DNA from 4 places in the Streptomyces sp. NPDC007983 genome. Region 2 is predicted to be linked to each of the others. Evidence: riboswitches for the same ligand, from Rfam matches in the RefSeq annotation. Region 2 holds a riboswitch; each other region holds the start of a gene.

Evidence for each region. Region 2 has a riboswitch for cobalamin ahead of ACFZCY_RS40480 (cobalamin biosynthesis protein). Riboswitches for the same ligand answer to the same signal wherever they lie in the genome.
Region 1: another riboswitch for cobalamin. It lies ahead of ACFZCY_RS36520 (CbtB-domain containing protein); the one in region 2 lies ahead of ACFZCY_RS40480 (cobalamin biosynthesis protein).
Region 3: another riboswitch for cobalamin. It lies ahead of cobN (cobaltochelatase subunit CobN); the one in region 2 lies ahead of ACFZCY_RS40480 (cobalamin biosynthesis protein).
Region 4: another riboswitch for cobalamin. It lies ahead of ACFZCY_RS09390 (ribonucleoside-diphosphate reductase subunit alpha); the one in region 2 lies ahead of ACFZCY_RS40480 (cobalamin biosynthesis protein).

Annotation. Positions count from the first base shown of each region.
Region 1 is NZ_JBIBJI010000018.1:36,821-39,013, forward strand. It holds gene ACFZCY_RS36515 (CbtA family protein) at 1-683, opposite strand, end outside; gene ACFZCY_RS36520 (CbtB-domain containing protein) at 704-925, opposite strand; cobalamin riboswitch at 962-1,103, opposite strand; gene ACFZCY_RS36525 (APC family permease) at 1,249-2,193, shown strand, end outside.
Region 2 is NZ_JBIBJI010000025.1:66,355-68,547, forward strand. It holds gene ACFZCY_RS40470 (inorganic phosphate transporter) at 1-277, shown strand, start outside; gene ACFZCY_RS40475 (hypothetical protein) at 293-523, shown strand; cobalamin riboswitch at 687-828, shown strand; gene ACFZCY_RS40480 (cobalamin biosynthesis protein) at 969-1,931, shown strand; gene ACFZCY_RS40485 (cobyric acid synthase) at 1,928-2,193, shown strand, end outside.
Region 3 is NZ_JBIBJI010000004.1:406,245-408,437, reverse strand. It holds gene cobG (precorrin-3B synthase) at 1-1,027, opposite strand, end outside; cobalamin riboswitch at 1,118-1,258, shown strand; gene cobN (cobaltochelatase subunit CobN) at 1,290-2,193, shown strand, end outside.
Region 4 is NZ_JBIBJI010000003.1:94,831-97,023, forward strand. It holds gene ACFZCY_RS09385 (FGGY family carbohydrate kinase) at 1-380, shown strand, start outside; cobalamin riboswitch at 478-618, shown strand; gene ACFZCY_RS09390 (ribonucleoside-diphosphate reductase subunit alpha) at 745-2,193, shown strand, end outside.

The DNA.
Region 1 (2,193 bases), on a different contig from region 2:
AACTCGCCGAAGATGAGCCCGAATCCGCCCCACAGGGTGAGCTGCATGGCGAGGGCGGACAGCCGGAACCGCCACAGCACGGTGGCGGGAAAGCCCCCCGGCACCTCGTTGATCACCGGCAGGAAGGCGTACGCCAGCCCGATCGCGACGGCGAAGGCGGCCACCGCGGCGACGGTGGCGTACCAGGTGCCGAACTTCGGGGCGAGCCGCTTGCCCAGGATGGTGGCGGCGATCGCGAGGAGGACGCTGAGCAGCATCATCAGGAAGTACAGCGTCGTTCGTTTGCCGATGGTGTCGGCGTTGCCGACGGCGGGCGGGTTGGCCGGGTACTTCAGGAACGGCACGACGTAGACCGCGAGCAGCGCGCAGCCGGACAGCAGCAACGCGGTGGCCCGGGGGCTGAAACGGCCGACGCGGCCGAGGGCGAAGCAGTAGGCGAGAGCGGCGATGCCGCCGAAGGCGACCCCGTAGATCAGGACACCGGTGGCCAGGCCCGCGGTGGACTGCAGGGTACGGGAGACGAGCTCGACCTCGTGCTCGTGCGCGTGGGCCTCCTCGAAGCTGATCGCGCTGTCGACGTTGGGCTCACCGAGGAAGTACGCGGCGATCAGCGCGAGCAGGCCGGCGCCCAGGCCCGCGACCATGCCCCGGACGAGCAGATTCCTTACCGTTGCGGAGTTCATGAGTGCGCGGCGTCCCTCGCTCAGTGGCAGGGGAAACCAAGCAGGTGGCGGGCGTCATGCACCCACTCGTGAACGCTCTCGCCGGAGACGACAGCGGTGGCGCCCTGCTCCGCGCCGACGAAGTACAGCAGGACCAGCATCAAAATGCCGAAGAAGACCGCCCAGGGAGCTATCGCCTTGAGCGGCAGCGGGGCGGGCAGAGCGGGGGTGGTGGGTGTCGGCTGAGCGACTGGCTGCGCCATGGCAGGGCCTCCTCTGGGAGTTCGCGTCCCATCTCGGTGGTGCACAAGACGACTGCTACGGGTCTGACTCACCATCACCTCCCGTGAGGCGATGGCACACAGTGGCGCGACCGTGCCGGATTCCCACCGGCTTCCGTCTTGCCGTCGTCGATATCGGAGCGACGATACCGCGTGACACGGGCATGGCCAAGACCGGCCACCTGACCTGATCGTCTCCGGGGCCCGGCATGCCGCCGTGACGCTCTGCGCGGGTCCCGCTTACCCTGATTCGGTCGTTTGTTCCTGGACGGCGCTCTGTAACGCTATGTGATCGGGAGTACGTGATGGCCACCTCCACCGACGTGGAGCCCCGCCCGGAGGAGGCCCGCAAGGAAGGTCGGCTCCGGAGCTGGCTGCTGGAGGGCCTGTCCGATATGGCCAAGCAGCAGCCCGGACCCCACGCCCAGGTCCCCGAGGGACACAAGGGGCAGCGGTGGTGGCGGGTGATGTGCCTGACCGGTGTGGACTACTTCTCCACGCTCGGTTACCAGCCCGGTATCGCCGCTCTCGCGGCCGGGCTGCTGTCTCCCGTCGCCACCATCGTGCTGGTGGCGGTGACCCTGGCCGGGGCGCTGCCGGTGTACCGGCGGGTGGCCAAGGAGAGCCCGCATGGCGAGGGGTCGATCGCGATGCTGGAGCGGCTGCTGTCGTTCTGGCAGGGCAAGCTGTTCGTTCTGACGCTGCTGGGGTTCGCGGCCACCGACTTCCTGATCACCATCACCCTCTCGGCCGCCGACGCCTCCACCCACCTGGTGGAGAACCCGCACTTCACCAGCGCTCTGCGGGGTCACGAGGTGGCCATCACGCTGGGGCTGGTCGCCCTGCTCGGCGCCGTCTTCCTCAAGGGCTTCATGGAGGCCATCGGGGTGGCGGTGGTGCTCGTGGGCGGCTACCTCGCGCTGAACGTGGTGGTGGTGATCGTCGGGCTGTGGCACGTGGCCACCGCGTCCCATGTGGTCACCGACTGGTCCCGGGCGCTGACCGAACAGCACAGCAACCCGCTGGTCATGGTCGGTCTGGCGCTGGTGGTGTTCCCCAAACTCGCACTGGGCCTGTCCGGCTTCGAGACCGGCGTGGCCGTCATGCCTCATGTCCAGGGCGACCCGGGCGACACCGAGGAGCGGCCCACCGGGCGGATCCGGGACACCAGGAAGCTGCTCACCACCGCTGCCGTGATCATGAGCGCCTTCCTGATCACCACGAGTTTCATCACCACCGTGCTCATCCCG
Region 2 (2,193 bases):
CATCTGGGTGCTCTCGCGCCGCAAGCCGGTGGACGCGAGCAACGTCAACGCGCCGGGTGCGGAGTCCGCCGAGCCGGTCGGTGTCGTCACCGCCGCCGTGCGGTCGGTGGCCCCGCCGCCCGCCGGAAAGGCCCCGGCCACCGCGTCGGCCGCCGATGGCGCTGCCGGCACGGACGCCACGGACGTCACGGACGTCACGGACGCGGTGTCCGCCGCGCGCGCCTCGTCCGAATCCGCCCCCACCCCCGCCGCCGCGGGGACCCGTTCCTCCAGCTGACAGGGAGCACACGCAATGCACATCGACTGGGCGGCCCTCGGCCAGGTCTTCGGCGTCAGCCTCGCGGTGACGGTCGGCGTCGTAGGGGTCTTCACCCTGGGCATCATCGGCACCTCCCGTACGGCGCAGCCGCAGCCCCAGGCCACCGCGGGCGGCGCGTCCCCGGTTGCGCGCACCGGCGCGTACGCCTGTTTCGCGCTGTGCGCCGCGGTGGTGGCGTACGGCATCTATCTGATCGTGGCCTGAGGCCACGGAACGGCCGCGGGGCGGTGGGTGCCGATCGGCGCCCACCGCCCCGCGGCCGTTCCCACGGGCTGTGGGCCTCGGCACACTACGGCATCGCAGGTCACATGCCAGTTGACGGCCATTCGCGCCCCATGGTGGACTTCCCGAGCCAAACGGCGGCAGGAGAGGAAGCCGGTGAGAATCCGGCGCGGTCCCGCCACTGTCACCGGGGAGCGCTCTTCCCTCACCGCAAGGGGTCACGGCCGTCCGTACGCGAGGAAGGCTGGAAGACCGGGAGAGCCGCGGATCCGGGAGCCAGGAGACTCTCACCGCCGGTCACGTCGAGCCAGGGCGCGGACCCTGAGTGAGGACATACCGTCATGCCCGGCACTGCCACGCCGTCAGCCCCACCTGTCCATGTGCTCTGCGGCGGTTCCCGCCGCAGAGGCGTGACGGCGGCCTGAGGATGCGCGCGGACCACGCCTCGTACGCGTGCGGCGCCGCTCTCGGCTTCCTCGGCGACCTCGCCACGGGCGATCCTCGCCGCGGCCATCCGGTGGCCGCGTTCGGGCGCGCCGCCGCGGCCGTCGAGCGGCGGCTGTGGCGCGACCACCGCGGTTCCGGGGCCCTGCACACCGCGCTGTGCGCGGGCGGCGCGGCCGCCGGTGCCGCGCTGCTGGCCCGTACCGTACGCACCCTCGCGGGGCCCCGCCGTACGGCCGACGCCGCGCTGACCGCCGCCGCCACCTGGGCCGTGCTGGGCGGCACCTCGCTGGTACGGGAGGCGAGGGCCATCGGTGACGCGCTGGCCGCAGGCGACGTCGGCGCCGCGCGGGAGCGGCTGCCGCATCTGTGCGGACGCGATCCGCAGGCGCTGGACGAACAGCAGATCGCGCGGGCGGTCGTCGAGTCGGTGGCCGAGAACACCTCGGACGCGGTGGTGGGCGCGCTGGTGTGGGGGGCCGTGGCCGGGGTGCCGGGGCTCGTCGGCTTCCGGGCCGTCAACACCCTGGACGCCATGGTGGGCCACACGTCGGCCCGCTACCGCCGGTTCGGCTGGGCGGCGGCCCGGCTGGACGATGCCGCGGGCTGGCCCGGCGCCCGTCTCACAGCCGTCCTGGCCACCCTCGCCGGGCCCGACCCGCGCGGCGCGCGGCGCGCCTGGCGCCACGACGGCGGACGCCACCCGAGCCCCAACGCGGGCCCGGTGGAGGCGTCGTTCGCGGGCGCGCTGGGGGTGCGGCTGGGCGGCACGCTGGCGTACGGGGGCCGGGTCGAGCACCGCCCGGTGCTGAATCCGGGCGGCCGTCCCGTGACGGTGGCCGACATTCCGCGGGCGGTCCGCCTCTCACGGCGGGTCTCGGCGCTCGCCCTGCTCGCCACTGTCGCGGGCCGTTGCGCAACAGGCAGGAAAGGGGTGACCCGATGACCTCGGGGGGCGGACTGCTCATCGCGGGGACGACCTCGGACGCCGGTAAGAGCGTCGTCACGGCGGGCATCTGCCGCTGGCTGGCGCGCGAAGGGCTCCGGGTCGCGCCGTTCAAGGCGCAGAACATGTCGCTCAACTCCTTCGTCACCCGGGACGGCGCCGAGATCGGGCGGGCCCAGGCCATGCAGGCCGCCGCCGCGCGCGTCGAACCGAGCGCCCTGATGAACCCGGTCCTGCTGAAGCCGGGCAGCGACCGCAGCAG
Region 3 (2,193 bases), on a different contig from region 2:
CGTCGGCCACCTCCCGCGAGGCGGCCGCCGCGCCGTCCGCGGTGAACCCCGGGAGCACCACGCCGCGCCAGGGTGTCACACGCAGTTCGCCCGACCCGCCCCGGGAGGCGAGCCCGGCGAGTAGCCGCCACCGCGCCGCGCCGACCCGGCCCAGGGGTACGAGGACGGACACGGCGTGGCGCCCGTCCGGCCCGGACACGACGCCCGGTGCGGGCGGCGCGCCGGGCGCGTCAACCGGCCCGCTCTGTCCGGTACGTACGGCTTCGACGCCCTCGTCCGCGAGCCGCGCCGCCAGGCCGTCGGCGGTCACGGCGTGTCGCGTGGGCAGTTCGCGCGCCCGCCACGCCCGTGTGCCGCTCGCCCGGGCCCTGGTCAGGAACTCCACGGCGGCCAGCGCGGCGGCGCACGGCGCGTCCCGCCCTCGCACCTCAAGACCGACCCCCGACATACCGGAGCCCACCCGCAGCACCGCCCCGCCGTCCGGCGTTGCGATCAATGTCACATCCGCGCCCAATGCGGCCACATCGCCCCGGCCGTCGTCCATCGCGAACAGGAAACGACCCGACAAGCCGGACAACTCATCCCACGCCCCGGCGCACAGCGCGGCGTCCAACTCCCTGGCCCACGCGGTGACTTCGCCGTGTCCGGCGCCGTCGAGGCCGCTCAGCGGGGACGCCACGATGTTGCGCACCCGGTCGTACCGGTCGGAGGGAAGCAGTCCGGCGTCCCGCAACGCGGCCGCCAGATCGCCGCCGCACGCCGCGTCCAGGCCGCGGAGCTGGAGATTGCCCCGCGAGGTGAGGTCCAGACGGCCGTCGCCCAGCTCCTCGCTCGCCCGCGCCAGCGCCAGCGCCTGACCTGCCGTCAGCAGGCCGCCGGGTATCCGGACGCGCGCCAGGGAGCCGTCGTCCGCCGGGTGCAGCCGCAGCGCGCCGGGGCAGGCGTCATCGCGTCCGCGCGCCCGCCGCGAGGGCGCTTCGACGGGCGCTTCGTTCGCAGGTGGGACGGTTGCCGGGGGGAGGGACATGGCGGCGAGCATACCGACGTCCGGTCGGCCCTCACCGTCCCGTGCCAGGTCAGCAACGCCTACTATGCTCTGCGGCGGGCCGTCTGGCCCGCTGGACGCATTAGACGGCGTCAAGACGCACAAGACGGCGTCTGGGGGAGGAAACCGGTGCGAATCCGGTGCGGTCCCGCCACTGTGAACACGGCAGCCTGCCGTGCGAGCCAGGAACTCCCGCCGTCTTCCAACCCGCCCGGGGCGCGGACCCCGAGGAAGGCGCTGAGCCATGATCCTGCTGCTGTCGACGTCCGACACCGACCTGCTCAGTGCCCGCGCGGCCACGGGCCCGGTGCCGTACCGCCTCGCCAACCCGGCGCGGCTCCCGCTCGACGATCTGCCCGGCCTCCTCGACGGCGTCGAACTCGTCGTCGTGCGGCTGCTCGGTGGCATCCGCGCCTGGGAGGACGGCCTCGAGACCCTGCTCGCGGGCGACCTCCCCGTCGTCGTGCTCACCGGTGAACAGGCGCCCGACGCCCAGCTCATGGAGGCGTCCACGGTCCCGGTGGGAATCGCCGCCGAGGCCCATGCCTACCTCGCGCACGGCGGCCCCGCCAACCTGGACCAGCTGGCGCGCTTCCTGTCCGACACCGTGCTGCTCACCGGCCACGGCTTCGAACCGCCCGCCACCGCCCCCACCTGGGGGCCGCTGGAGCGGACCGCGCGCGAGGGCGTCACCGGCCCGACGATCGCCGTGCTCTACTACCGGGCCCACCACATGAGCGGCAACACCGCCTTCGTGGAGGCGCTGTGCCAGGCCGTCGAGGACGCCGGAGGACGGCCGCTGCCGCTGTTCGTCGCCTCCCTCCGGGCCCCCGAACCCGAGCTGATCGAGGCGCTCGGCGCGGCCGACGCCGTCGTCACCACCGTGCTCGCCGCGGGCGGCACCCGCCCCGCCGAGGCGTCGGCGGGCGGCGACGACGAGGCGTGGGACGCGGGCGCGCTCGCCGCGCTCGACGTCCCCGTGCTGCAGGCGCTGTGCCTGACCTCGCCGCGCAGCGCGTGGGAGGAGAACGACGAGGGCCTGTCGCCGCTGGACGCCGCGACCCAGGTCGCCGTGCCGGAGTTCGACGGGCGGCTGATCACCGTGCCGTTCTCCTTCAAGGAGGTCGACGAGGACGGCCTGCCGGTCT
Region 4 (2,193 bases), on a different contig from region 2:
CTCGCGCCGACACCGTACGGGCCGTGTGCGAATCCATCGCCTACGCCGCCCGGCACTGCCTGGAGGCGGCCGGGCTCTCGGGGCGGCTCGCGCTGTGCGGCGGAGGCGCGCGTTCCGCCGCCTGGACCGAGATCTTCGCGAACGTCATCGGCCACCCGGTGGCCATTCCCGACGAGCCGGAGGTCGGCGCGCGGGGCGCGGTCGCAGTCGCCCGGCGGTCGCTCGGCGACCCCGGGGACGCGTCCCGCCGGCGCGCCGCGTCCCGTACCGTCGAACCCCGGAGCGAGCTTCGCGGCGCCTACGAGGACGGCTACGCCGACTACCGCGGCCGCCTCGCCCGTGCCCTGGACGAATGGCGGGCGAGCGGCCCGGCGAGCTAGTTTTCCCTGGGATTCCGACGCGGCCAAGGTCCGACGCAACCAGCACATATATGCGAATCCACCCAGCTGACGACACAACATCTGGGGGCGCGTGCGCAGCACGACACAAGATGTATGCTCGTGCTCGCTGTCGCCGCAGGGGAATCCGGCGCGAATCCGGAACTGTCCCGCAACGGTGTACGTGTGCGCTTTTGCGTACCCGTGAGTCCGATGACCTGCCGATGGCCGTCTGCATACGTCCGGGCCCCGCGGGTTGGGTCGATGGACGCTGCGTGGAGTGCCGTGGAGCGGAATCGGCATGCCCGTGAGCGGCCATCGCGCTCCGCCCTCGAAGGCCCCCAGCCGAGCGAGGGAGAACACTTCAGTGACCATCGCGCCCGCCGATCCGGTTTCAGAGGCAGCGGATACATCGGCAGCGGCCGACGCGCCCGGGACCGCCCTGCTGCGGACCCTGACCGCGCTCACCGCCGACCTGCCCGCCACCGACCCCGGCAAGGTCGCGGCCGCCGCCCTGCGCGGCCGCCATCCCGGTTCGGACGAGGCGGAGTTGCGCTCCCTGGCGACCGAGGCGGCGGCCGGACTCATCGGCGAGGAGCCGGAGTACTCCAGGCTCGCCGCGCGGCTGCTGACCCGCGCGATCGCCGAGGAGGCGGCCGGGCAGGGCGCGGACTCCTTCTCCGCCTCCGTCGCCGTGGGCCACCGCGAGGGCCTGATCGCCGACTCCACCGCCGAGTTCGTGACCGCCCACGCCGCCCGGCTGGACGCGCTGGTCGACCAGGCGCTGGCCGACGGCGCCGACGACCGCTTCGGCTACTTCGGGCTGCGCACCCTGCACAGCCGCTATCTGCTGCGCCACCCGATCACCCGTCAGGTGATCGAGACCCCGCAGCACTTCCTGCTGCGGGTGGCCTGCGGGCTCGCCGAGGACCTGTCGGACCGGGCGCTGGCGGACGTCGCCGAGCTGTACCGGATGACCAGCACGCTGTCGTACCTGCCCAGCTCCCCCACGCTGTTCAACTCCGGCACCCGGCACCCGCAGATGTCGTCCTGCTATCTGCTGGACTCGCCGCTGGACGAGCTGGACTCGATCTACAACCGCTACCACCAGGTGGCGCGCCTGTCGAAGCACGCGGGCGGCATCGGCCTGTCGTACTCCCGCATCCGCGCCCGCGGTTCGCTGATCCGCGGCACCAACGGGCACTCCAACGGCATCGTGCCGTTCCTGCGCACGCTGGACGCCTCGGTGGCGGCCGTCAACCAGGGCGGCCGGCGCAAGGGCGCGGCCTGCGTCTACCTGGAGACCTGGCACGCGGACATCGAGGAGTTCCTGGAGCTGCGGGACAACACGGGCGAAGAGGCCCGCCGCACGCACAACCTCAACATCGCGCACTGGATCCCGGACGAGTTCATGCGCCGGGTCGAGGCGGACGCCGACTGGTCGCTGCTCTCGCCGGTGGACGCGCCCGAGCTGGTGGACCTGTGGGGCGAGGAGTTCGACGCCGCGTACCGCAAGGCCGAGGCCGAGGGGCGGGCGGTCAAGCAGGTCCCGGCGCGCCAGCTGTACGCCCGGATGATGCGCACCCTCGCGCAGACCGGCAACGGCTGGATGACGTTCAAGGACGCCGCCAACCGCACCGCCAACCAGACCGCCGAGCCGGGCCGGGTCGTCCACTCCTCCAACCTGTGCACCGAGATCCTGGAGGTCACCGACGACGGCGAGACCGCCGTGTGCAACCTCGGCTCGGTCAACCTCGCCGCCCACCTCGGTGAGGACGGCCAGATGGACTGGGAGCGGCTGGACCGCACCATCCGC